3 regions of the Pleomorphomonas sp. T1.2MG-36 genome follow, and region 2 is predicted to be linked to each of the others. Evidence: riboswitches for the same ligand, from Rfam matches in the RefSeq annotation. Region 2 holds a riboswitch; each other region holds the start of a gene.
What was found. Region 2 has a riboswitch for cobalamin ahead of QQZ18_RS11650 (TonB-dependent receptor plug domain-containing protein). Riboswitches for the same ligand answer to the same signal wherever they lie in the genome.

Region 1: another riboswitch for cobalamin. It lies ahead of QQZ18_RS15140 (energy-coupling factor ABC transporter permease); the one in region 2 lies ahead of QQZ18_RS11650 (TonB-dependent receptor plug domain-containing protein).
Region 3: another riboswitch for cobalamin. It lies ahead of QQZ18_RS18380 (DUF1636 domain-containing protein); the one in region 2 lies ahead of QQZ18_RS11650 (TonB-dependent receptor plug domain-containing protein).

What each region holds. Positions count from the first base shown of each region.
Region 1 covers NZ_CATNLY010000023.1:805,601-812,750, forward strand. The annotation lists gene QQZ18_RS15125 (carbohydrate ABC transporter permease) at 1-655, opposite strand, end outside; gene QQZ18_RS15130 (carbohydrate ABC transporter permease) at 652-1,554, opposite strand; gene QQZ18_RS15135 (ABC transporter substrate-binding protein) at 1,676-2,905, opposite strand; gene QQZ18_RS15140 (energy-coupling factor ABC transporter permease) at 3,294-3,971, opposite strand; cobalamin riboswitch at 4,004-4,208, opposite strand; gene QQZ18_RS15145 (solute carrier family 23 protein) at 4,492-5,787, shown strand; gene QQZ18_RS15150 (winged helix-turn-helix transcriptional regulator) at 5,804-6,244, opposite strand; gene QQZ18_RS15155 (zinc-binding alcohol dehydrogenase family protein) at 6,347-7,150, shown strand, end outside.
Region 2 covers NZ_CATNLY010000023.1:37,928-45,077, forward strand. The annotation lists gene deoC (deoxyribose-phosphate aldolase) at 1-44, shown strand, start outside; gene QQZ18_RS11640 (ASKHA domain-containing protein) at 150-1,784, shown strand; gene QQZ18_RS11645 (DUF1638 domain-containing protein) at 1,797-2,510, shown strand; cobalamin riboswitch at 2,657-2,858, shown strand; gene QQZ18_RS11650 (TonB-dependent receptor plug domain-containing protein) at 3,138-4,976, shown strand; gene QQZ18_RS11655 (ABC transporter substrate-binding protein) at 4,990-5,904, shown strand; gene QQZ18_RS11660 (FecCD family ABC transporter permease) at 5,901-6,899, shown strand; gene QQZ18_RS11665 (ABC transporter ATP-binding protein) at 6,896-7,150, shown strand, end outside.
Region 3 covers NZ_CATNLY010000045.1:163,565-170,714, reverse strand. The annotation lists gene cobN (cobaltochelatase subunit CobN) at 1-2,288, opposite strand, end outside; gene cobW (cobalamin biosynthesis protein CobW) at 2,351-3,379, opposite strand; gene QQZ18_RS18380 (DUF1636 domain-containing protein) at 3,376-3,741, opposite strand; cobalamin riboswitch at 3,833-4,034, opposite strand; gene QQZ18_RS18375 (transglycosylase domain-containing protein) at 4,493-6,511, shown strand; gene QQZ18_RS18370 (M48 family metallopeptidase) at 6,519-7,150, opposite strand, start outside.

The DNA.
Region 1 (7,150 bases), 770 kb from region 2:
CCTGGATCAGCGACTTCGAATAGACGAACTCGCCGAAGGCCTGCATGAAGATCAGGATGGCGGAAACGAGGATGCCGTTGCGGGCAAGCGGCAGCACGATCGACCAGAAGGCGCCGACGCGCGAGTTGCCGTCGACCAGAGCCGCCTCCTCGAGTTCCATCGGCACGCTCATGAAGGTGGCGCGCACCAGAACGATGAAGAAGGGCATGCTCTTGGCCGCGATCGCCAGGATCACCGCCGTGCGCGGGTAATCGAGAACGCCGGTGAGGGTGAACAGCACGAAGATCGGCGTGATCATCAGCGAGGCCGGCAGCACCTGAAGCATCAGGACGAGAAACAGCCCGACATCGATCCAGACGTTGCGATAGCGGGCGAGCACATAGGCGGCGCCGGTGCCAAGCACGGCGATCAGCGCCACCGAGCCGGACGCGATCACCACCGAGTTCCACAGGAACTGGCCCATGCCCTTCAGCTGGAACACGAAGGGAAAGATCGACCACTGCGGATCGTCCGGCCAGAAGGATGGTGGCGTCGCGAACATCTCCGAACCGGTCTTCAGCGCGGTGATGTACATCCAGTAGAGCGGGAAGAGATAAATGGCGGCGAGCAGCAGCGCGATGACGAGCAGCAGCCGGTTCCTATTGGTCTCGCTCATCCTCTCACCTCATGACGGGTCGACCGGACGTAGTAGACGGACGCAAGCATCACAACGACGATCATGATCACCGAAATGGCGGCGCCCTTGGCGAAGTCGTACTGCTTGAAGGAAAGGTCCCAGGCCCAGTATTGCGCGACGTTGGAGGCGTTGTTCGGACCGCCCGAGGTGATGGCGGCGAACAGATCGAACTGTTGCAGCGTGAAGATCAGACCGAGCGAGATCAGCGCGCCGATGGTCGACCGCATCATCGGCAGGGTGATCGTCCAGAAGCGGGTCAGCGCACCGGCACCGTCGAGTTCGGCCGCTTCATAGAGGTCGGCGGGGATCGACGACAGGCCGACCGACAGCAGGATCATGTTGAAGGACATGCCCAGCCAGATGTTGGCGATGATCACGCTCCAGAGCGCGAAGGCCGGATCGGAACGCCAGAAGACGTTGCCGGAGATGATGTGGAGCTCGCGCAGCACGAAGTTGAACACGCCGAAGTCGCCCGACAGCAGCCAGTTCCAGACAGCACCGACCACCAGGCCCGGCATCACCCACGACACCAGGAACAGGCCACGCAGCCAGGAGGCACCGGGGAAATTCGTCCAGAAAAACAGCGCCAGCGCGAAACCGAGCAGGAACTGACCGGCGATCGAGGCGACGAGAAACGTCGCCGTATGCCCCATGATCGGCCAGAATTCTGGCTGGGCGATCAGTTGGCGATAGTTGTCGAAGCCGACCCAGGGCCGGATGAAGCTGCCGAGACTGAACATGTCCACGGCCTGGAAGCTCATCACGACATTGTAGACGAGCGGAATGCCCGACAGCACGATGAGAAAGGCGAGCGGGACGCCGATCAGGCAGAGGTCGAACCCTCGGCCGTCGACGAGACTGGAATAGAGGCGTCGCATCGGTCCTCCCCGCATCCACGCCGCGGCCGGCCGCCGGCACGGAGCAACGCCCTTGCCGGGCGCTGCGGTCAACACGCTGGAATGGCGCTCCGGCCCATGCCGGAGCGCCTTGTCGAAAGGGTCAGCCGAGAATGCCCTTGATGGTGGTGGCAGCCTGATCGAGCGCGTCCTTGGGGCTCGCCTGACCGGTCAGCGCCGACTGGATGGCGTCCTGAATCGCCTTGGAAATCTTCATCCAGTCAGGATGCGGGCCACGAGGCTGGGCGTATTTCAGCTGTTCCATGAACACCTTGACGGCGGCGTCCTTCTTGGCGTCGCCAGTCGCAGGGATGTCGATATTGGCGCGCGCGGCGAGCTGGCCCCAGTCGGGGAAGACGCGCGGGTCCTGCGATACGAAATATTCCAGCGCCTTGAAGGCCTCGTCCGGGTGCTTGGAGCTCTTGAAGATGGCCCAGTTGAAATCGCCCATGGCCGACGAGCGCGGCGCACCGACTTCCGGTACCGGCATGAGCGCCACGCGCCAGTCGAACTTCGCCTCCTGCGACATGCGATTGAGTTCCCACGGCCCGGAAATGACCATGGCGGCGTTGCCGGAGTTGAAGGTGCCGGTGGAGTCCCACTGGCCGCGCGTCAGCGTATCCGGCGACGCGAGCTTTTCGTCGAGCAGCGTTTTCCAGATGGTGAGCGCGCGGACGGCACCGTCGGTGTTGATCTTGTCAAAGCCGCCGCCGGTCATCTGCGCCCACGGCAGGAACTGGAAAGTCCCCTCTTCCGAAGCCTTGGCCGAGAAGGCGATGCCGTAGACGTTCTTGGCGGGATCGTTGAGCTTGCGGGCGGCGTCGACGAGTTCATCCCAGGTCTGCGGCGGCTTGTCCGGGTCGAGGCCCTTCGCCTTGAACATGTCGACGTTGTAGTAGAGGGCGATGGTGTTGGTGGCCTTCGGCACGCCGAACAGCTTGCCGTCCCAGGTGACCGAGGCCAGCGGGCCGGGGAAATAGTCTTCCTTGTGAATGACGGCCGACTTGGCTATGCGGTCGGTGAGGTCGAGGAAGACGCCGTGCGAGGCGAACAGCGCATGTTCGGGATTGTCGATGGCGATGATGTCGGGCGCCTGACCGGTTGAATAGGCGCGCATCGCTTCCGAGGTCACATCGTCGAAATGGATCTGACGGTAGACGACCTTGATGTCGGGATTCTTCTCACCGAACTCCTTGGCGAGGTTGAGGCCCGGCTGCGTCTCGCTGTCCTGACACCAGATGGTGATGGTGACCGGGTCGGCAGCATGCGCCGCCATGCCGAGCGCCGCGGCGCCAGCATAGAGCACCGCCCCCAGAATTGCCGATGTCTTCATGCTCCCTACTCCTCCAGTTGGCCGGCCGGCCCCGGCTCGGGATGACCGGCGGGACCGAGAACGACGGGCAGCGGTTCGACAGGTTGTCCGGCCTCAAAAGAGCAAGATTCACCGTTCGCCATCCATGCTCGCCGGCACGGTCATGGCGCCCGAAGGCCTCAGTCCGGACAGGACTCTCCTCCCTGCCTGCTTGCCACCGTAAACGTTTACGACGTTATGCGGAAAGGCTCGCGGCTGTCAAGACCACCGGAGGTCGACCACCGGCGACACTGCGCGTCGGCGAGAGGAAACGGGCGAAGAGGTAGTGAGGCGAGTACAGGCTCAAAAAGCAACCACGCCGCCCCGATGGACCGGGGCGGCGCGGCAACACTGCGTCAATATGAAGCGGTCAGGCGGCGTCGTAGAGGCGGCGCTCGACCAGGAAGCTGCCCCGCAGACCGTGGAGGAGCTTGGCGCCGGCAAGGACCGCCAGATCGACAAGCGGCTCGACGAGGATCACCAGCATGTAGGCGCCGCCGAACGAGCCGATGGCCGCGAAATTGTCGACGGTGAAGCCCTGACCGTAAAAGGCCCAGAAGCCAACCCAGGCGACAATGCCCGCCTGATAGGCGGTGGAGAGCGCGAGCGCCTGCCTGTACTTCAAATCGACATAGGGCGTGGCGGGCGCGACGATGCCGCGCGCCAGCGCGCTGAGGCCGAACAGCGGCACCAGAAGCGTGGTGACGTTCATGCCATACTGGGGCAGGTCGAAGGGAGCGAAGAACAGCCCCTGGATCAAAAGACCGAGCGCAAGGCCGATAGCGGCAGGCGCCGCGCCGAACAGCAGGAACAACGTCGAGCCGAGGATCAGATGCACCTCGGACACGCCGACCGGATAGTGCGGCAGCACTTCAAAGAACGAAAAGACAAGCGCAGTGGTGGCAACGCTACGCAGCCCCAGCGACAGAACGCCGTTCTCGCGCGCCATGTTCCAGGCAAGCTTCACGCCGTAGCCGGCCGCGCCGGCCGCCGTCAGATAGCTGAGCCAAAGTTTACCGTCGGCCACCAGGCCGGGTTCGATATGCATGTCAGTCTCCTTTTCCGTCTCACCCGACGGAATCCGATATGTTGCGCGAGGCCGGTCTCCTGGCTCGTGGATCGCTGCCTGTCGTCCGCCTTCCCGGGAGATCCCAGTGGCTTTCCGGACGGAGACTCACCACGCACAGTCGCGGGGGCGGCCGGGGTTCGGATCGTGATCCTTCCCCGTTCCCGTTTCATCTCGGCGGCCGCATGCCGCCGAAACACCTTGCACACCCTCACCTGCTGGCAAGCCGTCATGGCTGTCAAGCCGATTCGGCTGCGCCAACCGCGCCTCGCGGACATCGGCTGCGCTGATTTTTCTGTGGATTACCAATGGGTTGAATTCTGACCATCTGGTCAAAATGTGCGTTTTCATGTTGAAAATCAGCGTCTCGCGCACCGAGCCCTCGGCCGGGGTCGTAGAAGGCTGCTCTTTCGCCTTCTTACGTCTTGGAGATAGTGACCATCTCGCCTTTCCCATGCGGCCGCCCACGGGGGGACGACCGGGGACAACAGACGAGACAATCATGACAACAAGCCCAACCGAAGGCTGGTTTCCGCGCTGGAAGCTGACCACCGCCGATCGCGTCGCGCCCGAGGAGCGCCTGCCCTGGCCGCAGACCCTGATCGCCGGCTTCCAGCACGTGGTCGCCATGTTCGGCTCGACGGTGCTCGCACCGATCATCATGGGCTTCGATCCCAACGTCGCCGTGCTGTTCTCCGGCATCGGCACGCTCATCTTCTTCATCGTGGTCGGCGGCCGCGTGCCGTCCTACCTAGGATCGAGCTTCGCCTTCATCGCCGTGGTGATGGCCGCCTCCGGCTATGCCGGGACCGGCGCCAACGTCAACATTTCGGTGGCGCTCGGCGGCATCATCGCAGCCGGCGCGCTCTATGCGCTGATCGGCCTCATCGTCATCAAGATCGGTTACGGCTGGGTCGAGAAGCTGATGCCGCCGGTCGTCACCGGTGCCATCGTCGCCGCCATCGGTCTCAATCTGGCGCCGATCGCCGTGAAGGGCATCTCCGCGACCGGCTTCGATCGCACGGTCGGCCTGATCACCATCGTCGCGGTCGGCGCCGCCGCCGTTTACTCGCCGGGCATGCTGCGCCGCATTCCGGTGCTGATCGGCGGCCTCGTCGGCTATGTCATCTACTGGCTGGGGGCCGCCTCGTTCGGCGACGTGCCGATCGACTTCTCCAAGCTTGACGCCGCCCCCTGGTTCGGCCTGCCGACCTTCACGGCACCGACATTCTCGACCAGCGCAATGGCGCTGATCGCGCCGGTGGCGATCATTCTGGTCGCCGAAAACCTCGGACACATCAAGGCGATCGGCGCAATGACCGGCCGCAGCCTCGATCGTTATGTCGGCCGGGCGTTCCTTGGCGACGGTCTTGCCACCATGCTGTCAGGCAGCTTCGGCGGCACCGGCGTCACAACCTATGCCGAGAACATGGGTGTGATGGCGGTGACCAAGATCTACTCGACGCTGATCTTCGTCATCGCGGCAGCGATCGCCATCCTGCTCGGCTTCTCGCCGAAGTTCGGTGCGCTGATCGGTACCATTCCCGGCCCGGTGATCGGCGGCCTTTCCATCGTCATCTTCGGCCTGATCACGGCGACTGCCGGCCGCATCTGGGTGGAGAACAAGGTCGACTTCTCCGAAACCAAGAACCTGATCACCACGGCAGCGGCGGTGATCGCCGGCGCTGGCGATCTCACGCTCAACATCGGCGGCTTCACGCTGGGCGGCATCGGCACCGCGACCTTCGGCGCCATCCTGCTCTACGCGCTGCTCGACCGCGGCCCGAAGCGGGCCTGACCGGACGGCCGATCGATCACTCGATCGGTTCGGGATCGTACCTTGCCCACTGGTGCCCACCGGCCGTCTGGCCGGTCGGTGCCGGTGGGTTTTGTTTTTCACCAACCGCCTTGGGCTTACCGAAGCGGCCGATGTTGGCATCGCCCCAAACCTTCAGCGCCATCAGTACGGGCTCCATGGAGCGGCCGAGCGGCGACAGCGAATACTCCACCTTGGGAGGCACTTGCGGATAGACGGTGCGCACGACAAGCCCATCTTCCTCCAGTTCGCGCAACTGGTTGGTCAGCATGCGTGGTGTCACCGACGCAAGAATGCGGCTCAACTCGCCGAAGCGCAGCGTCCGTTCCAGCAGATGGAAGAGGATCACCGACTTCCATTTTCCATCGATGAGGCCGATGGCCGCTTCCACCGCGCAGCCGGGCGCGCAGTCGAAGCGCGAATGCCGGACCTTGGCCATGACACTATCCTTTTATGCAGTATTGGCGTCTTTTGTGCGTATTGGCTAATGCAGATGGTAGGAGCAACTATGGCGCATATCAACCGCAAAGGAAGTTGCCCGATGAAAGCCATTGCCTACCGCCAACCCGGCACCATTGACCGGCCAGACGCACTCCTCGACGTCGACCTGCCGACACCGGTTGCCGAAGGACGCGACCTCCTCGTCGAGATCGCCGCCGTCGCGGTCAATCCGGTCGACACCAAGGTGCGCAAGAGCGCCGCGCCAGCTCCGGGAACGCTCAAGGTGCTCGGCTGGGACGCGGTGGGCCGCGTGGTTGCCGTGGGAGATGAGGTGACCGCCTTTCAGCCTGGCGACGAGGTCTGGTACGCCGGATCCATCGCCCGCCCGGGCGCCAACAGCCAGTTTCACCTCGTCGACGAGCGCCTCGTCGGCCAGAAGCCGAAATCGCTGACGAACGCTGAGGCGGCGGCGCTGCCGCTCACCGCCATCACCGCATGGGAGATGCTGTTCGACCGGCTCGACGTGCGGCGCGGCGTTCCCGGCGCGGCCAATGCCATTCTGATCGTCGGCGGCGCGGGCGGCGTCGGGTCGATCGCCATCCAGCTTGCCCGCGCGCTCACCGACCTCACCGTCATCGCCACGGCGTCGCGCCCCGAAACGGCGGCCTGGGCGCGCGAACTCGGCGCCCAGCATGTCGTCGATCACTCGCGCCCGCTCGCCGATGAAGTGGCCGCGCTGGGGATCGGCGCGCCGGCTTTCGTCTTCTCGACCACCGAAACGCATCGCCATCTCGGAGAGATCGCAAAGCTCATCGCGCCGCAGGGGCGCTTCGGGTTGATCGACGATCCCGACGGCCTCGATATCACCGGGTTCAAGCGCAAGGCGGTCTCTGTGCATTGGGAG
Region 2 (7,150 bases):
CGGCCATCGTCGACGGCGTGGTCGGCAACCCCAACGCCTACTGATCCAGACCTTCGGATATCCCGGGCGATGCGCCTCGTCTCGCATTGCCCGGGAAGCCCGATGGCCAGCGCGGCCGAAGCGGGCGCCGCTTAAACATCGACGAGATCATGTCCCAGTTGCATGCGATTACCTTCCAACCCTCGGGTCTTACCGCGACCAGTGATGGCAATCAGTCGATACTGACCGTTGCCCGCCATGTGGGGTTGGCCCTCGAGTCGGCATGCGGTGGGCATGGAACCTGTCGCTCCTGCGCCGTTCGCATTGAGGGGCAGGATCTGTACGCTTCGTCTTCGCAGGAGCATGGGTTTACCGACGAAGAGATCGCCGCCGGCTGGCGGCGAGCCTGCAAGACCTTTCCGGCCGGCGACTGTACGGTTCACGTTCCCGAGCGGAGCAGCGTCCGGTCTGTCTCGGCCGGCAAGCACGCGACCCTCGACCAAGTCCCCATAGAGCAGCCTCTTCTGGTGCCGACCACGGGCCGATGCTGGCGGCGCGGTGCAGCGCTCGTCGGACCCGTGACAGGACCGTCGCCTCTCGGGCTCGCCGTTGACCTCGGAACCACCAACCTCGCGGCAGCCGTCGTGGACATGACGTCCGGGCAGGTGTTGCGAAGCGGTTCGCGGCCCAACCCGCAGACCGTCTTCGGAGGCGACATCATCGGCCGGCTCACCCATGCCCTGGCCGGAGACGAGCAGCGCCGGCAACTGCAGGCCTCCGCTGTGAGCGGCATTGCCGCGCTTGCCGACGAGCTCACCGATGGCGAAACGACGCGCATCGGTGAAGTCGCCGTCGTGGGCAACACCGTCATGCAGCACCTGCTTCTGAGGCTCGCCGTCGACGGTCTCGCCAAAGTGCCGTTCACGCCGACGACCAAGGCTATGGTCGAGCGACCGGCGGCCGATTTCGGCCTCGCCGTCGCGCCGGGCGCGCAGCTCTATTGCGCCCCGAGCATCGCCGGCTTCATCGGCGGTGACCACATCGCCGCCCTGATGGCGGTTCTAGCCCAGCCGCCGTCCGGAACTTGGGCGCTGCTCGACATCGGTACCAACACGGAAATATCGCTCCATGCCAATGGCAGGCTGACCAGCGTGTCCTGCGCTTCCGGTCCGGCCTTCGAGGGGGCGGGCCTTTCCTGCGGAATGCGCGCAGCTCCGGGGGCCATCGACTCCGCCCGTATCGACGACGACCTCCATCTGTCGACCATCGGCGGGCAACCGCCGATCGGCGTCTGCGGCTCCGGTGCGTTGTCGCTGGTCGCCGCCCTTCGACGCTCGGGGATCGTCAATGCGCGCGGGCGCCTCGACAAGGATCGGTTGCGTGTCCGCGAGCAGAGCGGAAAGCGTGAGTTCGTTCTGACGGACGAGTTCGCCGATACCCCCCTCGTCTTCACGCAGACCGACATCCGCTCAATCCAGCTTGCCAAGGGGGCCATCCGCACCGGCCTCGATCTCCTGCTGAGGGATGCCGGGCTGTCCAGCCGGAATCTCGACCACATTCTTGTCGCCGGCGCCTTCGGAAACTTCATCGACATCGACGACGCGATCACCGTCGGCCTTCTGCCCGACGTGCCGCGCAAATCCGTCGAACAAATCGGCAATGTCGCCAGCACCGGGGCCTGCCGGCTCGTCGCTTGCGGCGGCGCACGAAGCCAGGCGGTTCGGCTTGCGGCGGAGGTCCGCTACCTCGAACTCGCCGCGCAACCTGATTTCGACACCGTCTTCGCCTCGAACTGCCTCATGTGACGGACGATCGCCATGACGCCCAAAGTCATCGCCTGCCAGGTCATGCTGAACGAACTCCGAGCGCTGATGCCGGCCGACTGGTCGTTCGAGAGCTTGGAAATCGGCTTGCACAACCGCCCTCGCCGTCTGCACGAAGCCCTTCGGGCGGCCGTCGAGGCGGCCGATGGCAGTTACGACCCGATCTATCTCGGCTACGGTCTTTGCGCGCAGGCAACCGTGGGCCTGTCGACCCGGCAGTCGCGGCTCGTCCTCTTGCGCACGGATGACTGCATCGGCGCGTTTCTCGGCTCGCGCCAGGCCCGCAACGACCTTCTCGAGAGCGATCCGGGCAGCTACTTTCTGACCCGCGGCTACATCGGCGACGGCACCGGCTCGGTGTTCGACGACTATCCGCGTCTTGAAAAGCGCTTCGGCCAGGAGCGGGCGGCGGCGGTCATGCAAGAGATGCTCGGCCACTACCGGCGGCTCGTCTACATCACCATGCCAGGGGTAGAACCGCTGGAAAGCGATCGTCTCTACGCTCGCACCCACGCGGCAAACTTCGGCCTGGACTACGTGGAGATGGAAGGCAGTCTCGCGCTTCTGAAGCAGATGGCGGACGGCGACTGGAACGGCGACGTCCTGATGGTTCCGCCGGGAGAGTGCATCACGCTCGACATGATGATGGCGAGCCAACCGGCAAGGTGTGAACATCGTGCCGTTTGCGGGAGTGCAACCGAGCCATGAGCCGGCGACTCGCTTTATAGTGTAGGGCTGCCCGCTCGGCTTTGAGCAGGCAGCAATCGAATAGGAGGACTAGGAGACCGCTGGCTCTTCATGGACTGGGCCAGCCAGTAAGTCAGGGCGACTGAGGTCTTCAGTGTGCCCGCATGCTACCCAAGGTTTGAAGCGGTCCGTCGCGAGACGGGCAAAGGGAACAGCGGTGAGATCCCAAAGCGGGTCGATTCCGCGGCTACCCCCGTAACTGTGAACGACGAGTCGTTCCCAAGAAGCCACTGGCGGCGTTGCCACCGGGAAGGCGGGATCCGACGATGACTCGTGAGCCAGGAGACCTGCCGCTTCTGTCACTCCTGATCCCGATACGTGGGGTATTGGGTCACGGGTTTCCGCGTGAGTGATGACGACAACGCCGTTCGCGACGCGGAACCGACCGATGGCCTTTGCTTGCCGATCATCAGCCCGCCAACCGACGGCTCCGAAAACACCGCCCTTGCGAGATCCGCGAGGGACCGGTGCGACACTTGACGGCGGAGGTATGGGCGCGTGACGAATACAAGAAAACGATTTGGAAACGGCAACTTACGGCTACCCACGGTCTGCCGTGCGGCACCTCTTGCTGCGTTGGCGGCGGCATTGCCCTGCCAGGGCGCGCTGGCCGACGAGACGGCAGCGCATGACCTCGGCAAGGTCGTCTTCTCGGCGAACCGCACTCCGACCGAGGAAGCCGCGGTCGGATCGTCCGTGACGGTGATCGGCCGCAAGGAGATCGAGCGGAGCGGCGAGACAACGGTCCTGGACCTGCTGGCGCGAGTTCCCGGACTGGGTTTTTCCCAGGCGGGACCGGCAGGCTCGACGACGACGATGCAGATGCGCGGCCTCGGCGCCCGTTATGTTCTGGTCCGCGTCGACGGCATCGACGTCTCCGACCCGACCCAGCCTCAGGCAGGGCCGAGCATCGAGAATCTTCTTCTTGGCGACGTCGAGCGGATCGAGGTTCTGCGCGGCTCGCAGTCTGCCCTTTACGGCGGAACGGCGGTCGCCGGCGTGATCGACATCACCACCCGCACCGCCGATGAGAAGGGCGTGCATCATAGCGCGAGTGTCGGCGGCGGATCCTACGGGACCAAGTCCGTCCGCTACGGCGTTTCGGCCGCGACCGACGCACTCGAAATGGGCGCTTCGTTCCAGCGCTTTCAGACGTCTGGCTTTTCGTCCGCCGAGCGCGACAACGGCAACACCGAAGCCGACGGCTACGGCAATAGCACCGCCTCGATCAACGCCAGCTACCGGGCCAACGAGGCCCTGCGCCTGTTCGCGGCTGCCCGCTACACCTACCGGCGCAGCAACTACGACGACTTTTCCTACGACTGGATGACCGGGTTCGGTCAGCCCATCGACGAGACGGGCGCACTGCGGTTTCACACCATCGGACGCGAGGTCGGAGCCAGGGTCGGCGCCGATTTCAACCTGCTCGACGGCAGGCTCAAGAACACCATCGCGGTGCAGCATTACGACCTCACGCGCGAGGTCTACGATTCCAGCCCCGGGCGATATGACGGCCGCAGGACGAAGATCGAATATCTGGGCAATCTGGCCCTGACGGAGACGATCGGCCTGTCCGCCGGCCTCGACTACACGACGGAAGACGCCAGGACGACCGGAGGCGTCGATGCCGGCATGAACAACGCCGGCGTGTTCGCGCAGGCCTCGTGGAAGCCGATAACCGACGTCACCCTGACCGCCGCCTTGCGCGACGATCATCACTCGAGCTGGGGCGATCATCCCACCGGGCGCGTCACCGCCGCCTGGGAGGCCACCCAGTCGACCAAGTTGAGGACGAGTTGGGGAACGGGCTTCCGCCCGCCGTCGCTCTACGAGCTTCATGCCCCGACCTACGGCAACGCCAACCTGAAGCCCGAGGAGAGCCGCAGCTTCGATATCGGCATCGATCAACAGGTCTGGGACAATCGCGCTCGCCTGTCGCTGACCTACTTCAACATCGATACCGACAATCTCATCAGCTACGATACCTCGACATGGGCCTACACCCAGATCGAGGGCACCTCGAAAAGCCAGGGCATCGAGTTCACCGGCCGGCTGAAGTTGCTCGACAATCTGACGCTGGATGCCGGCTACACCTTTACCGAAGCCGTCGATGCCAACGACAGCAGGCTGATGCGGGTTCCCAGACACAAGGTAACCACCGGCGCGACGCTGAAAGCGAACGATCGCACGACGTTGACGTTGCGTGGCACATGGGTGGGCGACAGCATCGACACCGACTATTCGGTCGGCCAGATCCGCCAGTTGCCCAACTACTTCCTGCTCGACGCCGGCCTGACCTGGGACTGGACCGACAATGTGTCCCTCTCGCTCACCGGCAAGAACCTGCTCGACGAAAAATACCAGACGATCTGGGGCTATGGCACGGCAGGCCGGGCGGTCTATGCCGAACTGAAGGCGCGCTATTGAGAAAGGCGTCGCGATGAACGAACCCACGACGAGCGAGCGGTCACCGAAGCGGCAACGGCGGCATCTTGCCGCCTGCGCCGTTCTGGGCGCCCTCGTCGCGGCATTGACGGAATCCGGCCAGGCGGCGGACGGTGCGCCCGGCCGGGTCGTGTCCATCAACCTGTGCACCGATCAGCAGGCCATGGCGATCGCCGCCCCCGGGCAGCTCGCGTCGGTATCGCGCCTCGCGCGCGACCCGGCCCTGTCCAACATGGCGGACGCGGCGGCGGCCCTGCCGGTCAACGATGGGCGTGCCGAGGAAGTCGTGTCTCTGGCCCCCGATCTGGTTCTGGCCGGAAGTTTCACGTCGCGAGCGACCGTTGGCATGCTGCGCCGGCTCGGGGTGCGGGTCGAGGAGTTCCCACCGGCCAACTCTTTCGACGACATCCGCGAGAACCTGACGCGGATGGGCCAACTCCTCGGGCGGACGGAACGAGCGGACGAACTCGTCCGCGAGTTCGACGCCCGCCTTGCCGCCCTTGAGAGCGACGCGAGCGAGAGCGCCCAAAAGCCCGTTGCCGTCGTCTATCACATCGGCAACGGTACCGACGGCCGGGGGACCCTGGCCGACGAGATCCTGACGGCGGCCGGTTGGGACAACCTTGCCGCCAGACTGGGGCTCGGTTCCTATGGTGCCTTGCCGCTCGAAACCCTCGTGGCCGGCAGGCCCGACCTCGTGCTGGTCGGCGGGGCCGAGGCAAGCTGGTCGACGGAGGCGCTTCCGAATGCTCGACATCCCGCCATCATGGCGGCAACCGACAATGGCGACCGCCTGATGGTGCTGCCCGACCGCTCGACCATCTGCGGGACGCCATTCGTCGTCGACGCCATCGCGCGTCTCGTCGACGAACGTCACCGGCAGGCAACCCACCGGAGACCCGCGCCATGAGACGCCTGTCCTTCCCGGCGCTCGTCGCGCTGCTCGCCATCCTGACGGCGGTCCTGTTCGCGAGCTCGCTGCTGGTCGGCCCATCGAACATCGGCATCGGCGACGCGTTCGGCGCCCTGTTCGGCAACGAGGGCGTCACGACCATGGTCATGCGGGAAATCCGCCTTCCGCGCGCCATCCTCGGCGTCTGCGTCGGCGCGACGCTCGGCCTGTCCGGCGCGGTGCTGCAGGGCTGGCTGCGCAATCCGCTGGCAGACGCAGGCGTTCTCGGCATCGGGTCCAGCGCAGCCCTCGGGGCCGTCATCGCCATCGTCAGCGGTCTCGCCTACGCCTCGCCGCTGGCGCTACCTGTGTCGGCCCTCGCCGGAGCCGGACTCGCTGCCATACTGGTCTTCGCCCTGGCCGGGCAGGGCGAAGGCGGCAACGGCCTGATCCTGGCCGGCGTCGCCGTGGCCAGCCTGACGTCGGCGCTCACCGCGCTGACACTCAATCTGTCGGCCAACCCGTTTGCCACGCTGGAGATCGTGTTCTGGAGCATGGGATCGCTGGGCGACCGTTCCCTCGACCACGTCTATCTCGCCCTGCCCTTCATGGCAGTCGGCTGGCTGCTGCTCGCCAGCGTCGGCCGCTCGCTCGATGCCATGACCCTCGGCGCAGAGACCGCATCGAGCCTTGGCGTCCGCCTCGCATGGGTTCGCGCCATCATTCTGTTCGCGACGGCCGCCGCCGTCGGCGGCGCGACGGCCGTCACCGGGGTCGTCGGCTTCGTCGGTCTCGTGGTGCCGCATGTGTTGCGGCCCCTGGTGGGCTCCCGGCCAAGCCGCCTGATGGTTGCCAGCGCACTGGGCGGAGCGACGCTTCTGACCATGGCGGACCTTGCCGTTCGCCTGATACTGCCCAGCCGGGACCTGAAACTCGGGGTCGTGACGGCGATCGTCGGGGCGCCTTTCTTCTTCCGCCTCATTCTCCACGAACGCCGGAGATCGATGCGATGAAACTGAGCGCGCATGATCTTGCCGTCCGGGTGGCAAACCGGACGATCCTGCAAGCGATCGACCTGAAGCTCGAACCCGGCGAGTTCGTCGGACTGATCGGTCCGAACGGAGCGGGCAAGTCGACCTTGCTGCGCGCACTTGCGGGGGCCGTACCGCATGGCGGCGAGCTGACGCTCGACGACCGCCCGCTTGCCGGATATTCCGCCCGCGAGAGAGCACGCCGGATAGGCTATCTCGGGCAGGATCGGCAT
Region 3 (7,150 bases), on a different contig from region 2:
ACGACCTCCTCGGCCGTGCGGGCGCCGATTTCCATGGCGGTGCGGGTCGGCACGGCGCGCGGATCAATGGCATAGAGGTTGCGCCCTGTCGGCAGCACATCGAGCCGCCTCGGACCCGGTGCCCCGGACGGCCCCGGCGCCACGCGCCGGCCGTCGAGAGCGGCCAAGAGCCCCTCCCGTTCGGCGTGGGCCGAGGCAAGGAAAGCGCCGGCGGCCGAGACATCGCCGCCGAGCGCCTCAAGGTGAGCGGCGATGCGGCTCTCACTGGGCGCCCGGCCGAACACGTGCAGACCGTCGGCAATGCGCATGTCCTTGACGTCGCAGATCCAGGCATCGAGCCGCGCCAGCTTGTCGGCCGGATCGAGGTCGGCGGACAGGCCAGCCGCCTCAGCGATGCCCGCAGCCTCCGCCTTGTCGGTCAGCACGGCGGCAAGATGCTTAGCCCGCCTTGGATCCAAGGCCTGGGCGTTGGCGAACTCGTCGACCAGCATTTCGATGTCGGCGATGTCGCCATGGACACCGGCACGGGTCAACGGCGGGGTCAGATGTCCGAGGATGACGGCCGCGATGCGGCGCTTGGCCTGGGCCGCCTCGCCGGGATTGTTGACGATGAACGGATAGACGACGGGCAACCCGTCCGTAAGAGCTGCGGGCGCGCACTCGCCTGAAAGACCAGCCGCCTTGCCGGGCAGCCATTCGAGCGTGCCATGAGTGCCGAGGTGAACCATGGCGTGGGCGTCGAAGCCGTGCCTGAGCCAGAGATAGAAGGCGGCATAGGCATGGCGCGGCGGAAGATTGGGATCGTGATGATCGGCAGCGCGGCTGTCCCGCCGACCACGATCGGGTTGCACCGCGATGACGAGATTGCCGGCGACGATGGCGGCAAGACGGAAGGCACCGTTCTCGACCAACGGGTCCGCGTCCGGGACGCCCCAAGCTCCGGTCATCGACGCACGGAGTGCCTGCGGCAGACGGGAGAACCAAATTTGATAGTCCGCAAGCGGGATGCTGACGGTGGCGTTCCCGCTTTCCAGCGCACCGATCAGTGCTTTCTCGTCGGGCAGCGGCCCAACATCATAGCCCGCCGCATTGAGATCCTCGGCAATGGCGACGAGCGAGGCCGGTCCGTCGAGACCGACGGCATAAGCCGTACGACCACCCTTGCCGGAATAGTTGGAGAGCACGAGACCGATGCGCCGATCAGAGCGCGGCATCCGTTTCAATCGCGTCCAGCCGTCCGCGAGGCGCACGAGGCGATCGATGCCGTCCCCGTCGGGCCTGTGACGGATCGGCGTGTACTCCAGGGCTTCGGCGCGATCGGTGGGCGCCTTGAAGCTGATGGCGGGACCATCGAGGCGCCCGTCCACCTCCGGCAGGACCACGCTCATAGCAAGATCGGTAGCCGACAGGCCGCGCGACGACGACGTCCAGGCTTCTCGCGACAGGGTGGAAAGAGGCGCCTGGATCACCGGCACGTCGGCAGCGTCGAGAAGCGTCGTTCCGTCGTCGCGGCGGGCGGAGAAGGCCGTGCAGTTGATGATGATGTCGGGCTTGAAGACGGACATCGCTTCGCCGAGTGGTCCCGCGACCTCCGGATCTTTCAGCGACGTAACCCAGACCGGCAACACCGCGAAACCGGCCGTCGCCAGTTCCTCGGCCACCGCCTCGATCGGCGCGGCGTCACCGGCATTGACCAGCGCCCGGTAGCCGACGATCAGCACGCGCCGGTCGCCGCTGGCACAGCCTCCTGGAAAATGCCCGAAGGCCGGCTGGGGCGCCGGCTGGCGCCAAGCGGTATCGCGTCCCAGACGCGCGGCAATGAAGGCAAGTGCTGCCGATACGTTGTCGGGGCCGCCAAAGGCGAACCAGCGCTCGAGAAGATCAAGATCGTCCGGCGGCAGGGTCGACGCCATGGCAAGGCGCGGATCGGGCCTGTCGTCCCCTGGGATCAGCGCCAGATGGATGCCCTTGGAGCGCGCCAGCATGGAAAGCTCGTCGACGCCGTAACGCCAGTAGTCGGCGCCACCCAAAAGACGCACCAGCACGAAGCGCGCCTTTGCGGCGACCTTCTCAAGGTAGAGATCGACGGAATAGGGATGGCGCAAGGCGGCGAGCGAGGCGAGGCGGAGGCTCGGCGCATCTGGACCGAGCCGTCCATGCACGGCGGCGACGAGACCGAGATCGCTGTCCGAAAAGGACAACACCACGACTTCGGCCGGCGACTGGCCGAGATCGACCGCCGCGACGCTGTCGTCGAGCGAGCGAATCTGTTCGGCCAGAATATGCAAGCCTGCCTCCTTGCTTCGTTCTTCCGCTTATCCGAAAGGTCTGCAACTTTTCGGGCGGGTGCTCAGGCGAGAGCCGCGCGAATGGCTGCCTCGTCGATGTCCTTTTCGCCGATCACCACCAGCGCGCTGCGGCGCGGACCGGCCGGCCAGGGCCGATCGAAGGCATGGCGGAAGCGGCCGCCGACGCCCTGCACCAGAAGGCGCATCGGTTTGCCGGCAATTTCAACGAAGCCCTTGATGCGCAGAACGTCGTGCGCCTCGGCGACCGCCTTCAGTCGGGCGATCAGACTGTCCGGGTCGCTGGCCGCGCCGATCTCGACGGCGAAGGTCGAGAAGTCGTCGTGATCATGTTCGCCGAGACCATCGTGATGGCTCGGCCGGCTGGAGAGATCGTCCTCGGCGGCGGCAGCCAGCCCGAGCAGGATTTCCGGCGCAATCTCGCCCTCCGAGGTCGGCACGACGCGGACCGCCTTCGGCAACGACGCGGCTATGTCGCCCGAGATGCGCCTCAGTTCGTCGTCGGTGAGAAGATCGGCCTTATTGAGGACCACTAGATCGGCCGCGAGAAGCTGGTCCTCGTAGACCTCTTCGAGCGGGTTGTCGTGATCGACCGATGGATCGTCCTGTCGCTGGGCAAGCACCGCTTCCGGATCGTCGGCGAAGCGGCCGGCGGCGACGGCCGCGGCATCGACCACCGCGATCACGCCGTCGACGGTGAGGCGGGCGCGCACGTCGGGCCAGTCGAACGCCTTGATCAGCGGCTTGGGCAGCGCAAGGCCCGAGGTCTCGACGATGATATGGTCCGGACGGCGGGCGCCCTTGGTCAACGCCTCGATGGCCGGCAGGAAATCGTCGGCGACGGTGCAGCAGAGGCAGCCATTGGCGAGCTCGACGATAGCGTCTTCCGGACAATCGGCGGCACCGCAGGCCTTGAGGATGTCGCCATCGACGCCGACGTCGCCGAACTCGTTGACGATGAGCGCGAGGCGGCGACCGCCGGCCCGCTCGATGACATGGCGGATCAGCGTCGTCTTGCCGGATCCGAGAAAGCCGGTGACGATGGTGACGGGGATCTTGGGCTGGGCGTTCATCGGTTGGGCTCCGGCTGTGGCGGGATGCGGGCGACGAGGCCCGACTTCAGAAGCGGCGGACGCTCTCGCCATGGCACGCGGCCATCGTCGCTCGCCGCGTAGCGCTCGGCGGCGGCGATCACCTCGTCAGGATCAGAGGCGTCGGCAGCGACATAGGTCCACCTGTCCGGCGCGGCGAAGGCGACGGTAACGGGCCGTTTGCAGACGGAGAGGCACTCAACACCGGAAAGACGGATGTCGCTCCGTCCTTCGAGGCGAGCGGCAAGAGTGGCGTGGAGACGGGCACCGGCCCGGCAAGCCTCGTCGTCGCCCGCTGCGCGGCAGGCAAGACAGACATGCAGTGTGATCGGATGAGCCGTCATGGCCGGCTCTCCGTAAACGTCGACAAACGGCGGCCGGAAGCCGCCGGGGCATGCGTCATGATCTGGTCCTTCCCCGCCCCACCGGCGGTCTTGACATCCGTGCGCGGCGGCAGGTCTCCTGGCTCGCGGTTCGTCGCCGGATGCAGCCTTCCCGATCTCAGATCAGTGGCATACGGGGCATCAGGCTCGCCGCTCACAGTTGCGGGGGCAGCCACGGCTTTCGGGATCACCCGATTCCGCGTTCCCTCTTGCGCCCTCCTCCATGAGGAAGGACCGTCGCGCCTGACCATTTGCGGCTTGTTGCGAGGCAAAGTCAACCAAGCGGCACGCCGTCATCCTTTACGCCCCCTTAAACCGCCGGTTTTCTTGCCCCTCAAGCGCCGGCGGGCCTCCGGCCCTCGGCTTCCGCTTCGCGCGGCGCCGCTTGGCGCCGAAGTCGCGACGGCGCGTGCCCAGGCGGCCTCATCCTTTACGCCCCCTTAAACCGCCTCATTTAGGGTGAATCGGATGCTCCACGGGCGTGTGGCCCAGACCTCAGGAGTGGCGGCGAACGATGCGGAGCGACAGACGGGATATCCGACGCGAGCGGGCGGAGCCGACTTTCGAGGCGCCCTCCCAAGACGGCGATTTTTCCGCGCGCGACGGCGACCGCTTTACGCCCCCGAGGAGCCTGCCGAACTCGCGCAGCGGCCGAGCGGGACGAGTCGAGCGGGTGGAGCCCCGCTTCGACGATGATGGCGAGGAGGCGGAGATGACCGAACGCCGACCGCGCCGCAAGCCATCCAAGCGCCAGTCGAGACGAAACCGACGGTCCGGCATGGGTCTGCTCGGTCGCCTCGTCTATTGGGGCGTGGTGCTCTGCATCTGGGGGCTGATCGGCGTCGCCGGAATCATCGGCTACACCGTTGCCACCATGCCGCAGATCGACGACTGGAAGGTCCCGACCCGACCACCCAACGTCGAAATCGTCGATGCTTCCGGCACCATCATCGCCAACCGTGGCGACACGGGCGGCGAAGAGGTGTCGCTGTCCGACATGTCGCCCTTCCTGCCCGAAGCGGTAGTGGCTATCGAAGACCGCCGCTTCTACCACCATTTCGGCGTCGACCCGATCGGCCTCTCCCGCGCGCTGGTCACCAACCTTTTCGCGGGCTCGGTGGTGCAGGGCGGCTCGACGCTGACCCAGCAGCTCGCCAAGAACCTGTTCCTGCAGCCCGACCGCACGCTGGAGCGCAAGCTGCAGGAGGCGGTGCTGGCGCTCTGGCTGGAATGGCGCTTCTCCAAGGACGAACTCCTGGAGATGTATCTCAACCGCGTCTATCTCGGGGCCGGCGCCTATGGCGTCGACGCGGCGTCACGACGCTATTTCGGCAAGTCGGCCCGCGAGGTCAATCTTGCCGAGGCCGCCACCATCGCCGGCCTCCTGAAGGCGCCATCGCGCTACGCGCCGACCAACTCGCCCAAACTCGCCGCCGACCGCGCCAAGGTGGTGCTCGCCGCCATGGTCGATCAAGGCTATGTCAGCGGCGACGAGGCGGCGCGGGCCACCGCAGTCGGGGCGCCGTCCCTGCCTGCGAAAAACGGATCGGCCGCCAACTACGTCGCCGACTGGGTGATGGATCTCCTGCCCGGCTACGTCGCCCGCTACCGCACCGATCTCGTGATAACCACCACGATCGACGCCCGCCTTCAGGCAGCGGCGGAAAATGCCGTCCGCACGACACTCGACAAGGAGGGCGTCAAGTACAAGGCAAGCCAGGGCGCCCTGGTCGCCATCGACAACGACGGCGCCGTCAAGGCGCTGGTGGGCGGCAAGGACTACGCGGCCAGTCAGTTCGACCGGGCCATCGAAGCAAGGCGCCAGCCGGGTTCGGCGTTCAAGCCCTTCGTCTATCTCACCGCTATCGAACATGGCTTCTCGCCCGATTCCATCGTGGTCGACGAACCGGTCTCCATCAACGGCTGGTCGCCGAAGAACTATGAGAACGAGTACCTCGGTCCGGTGACGCTGACGACGGCCCTCGCCCGTTCGCTCAACACCGTGGCCGCGCGCCTCACCGCCACGCTCGGGCCGGACAATGTGGTGCAGACCGCCCGGCGCGTCGGCATCGTCAGCCAGCTGCATGACAATCCATCGATCGCTCTCGGCACGGGCGAAGTGACGCCACTCGAAATCACGGCTGCCTACGTGCCCTTCGCCAACGGCGGCTGGGGCATCATTCCCTATCTCGTCGAGGACATCCGGACCAAGGACGGCAAGGTGCTGTTCCACCGCCAGGGCGATGGTCCGGGCCGGGTGATCTCGGAGGTCGCCGTCGGCACCATGAACCGCATGATGTCGACAGTCGTCACCGACGGCACAGGACAGAAGGCGCTTCTTTCCGACCGGCCAGTGGCCGGCAAGACAGGCACCAGCCAGGATTTCCGCGACGCCTGGTTCATCGGCTACACCAACGGGCTCACCGCCGGCGTCTGGCTCGGCAATGACGACAACACACCGACGAAGAAGGCGACCGGCGGCGCGTTGACCGCGCTGCTGTGGAACCGCTTCATGACCGACGCCACCCGTGGCCTGCCGGCCCGTCCGCTGCCCGGCGTCGAACTGGTACCACCGCCGACGAATGTCGGCGTCAGCTTCGCCGAAACGGACGGCTTGCCCATGCAGGGACCGCAGTTGCCCGGAGCAACGCCGGCACCGCCGCTCAACGTTCCGGTCACCGAGGCGAGCCCGGCGGAGAAGGGACTTCTCCAGCGTCTGTTCGGCAACTGACGAAAGATCAGGGCAGCCGGTGCAGGCCGGCGCCGTTCTTCTTCAGCCAGTCCTTGGCCGCCTCCGTGGCCGGGCACAGGCGCTCGCAGATCGTCCAGAAGCGGTCGGAATGGTTCATTTCCTTGAGATGGGCGACCTCATGGGCAGCCACGTAGTCCAGGACGAACGGCGGGGCCATGATCAGGCGCCATGAAAAGGCGAGCACGCCCCGCGCGGACGCCGATCCCCAGCGGGACGTGGTGTCCTTGAGGCGTATCGCCGTCGGTCGGACGCCGAGCGTTGCCGCGTGCCGTGCCACGGCGGAAGCGAGATCGACACGCGCTTCCTTTTTCAGATGATCGACGAGGCGGCGACGAACATGCGGCGCCTCGCCGGGCACCTCAACCGTCGGGCCATCCTCAAGAGCGAGAAAGCGAATGCGGCCGCGCGGCGATCCCGGGGCCTCAACCCGATGGACAACGCCGCGAATTGGCACCGCGACGGGCACCTCGGCCATTTCGGGTCGGGCCGCGAGCCGTTCGGCAATCCAATCGGCATGTCGTGCAACGAAGGCCTTGGCCTCGGCGATCGTGCCGCGACGCGGAATGGTCACCACCGCGCCGTCGCCGCGCCGGTCGAGCCGCAGCGTGTAGCGTCGGG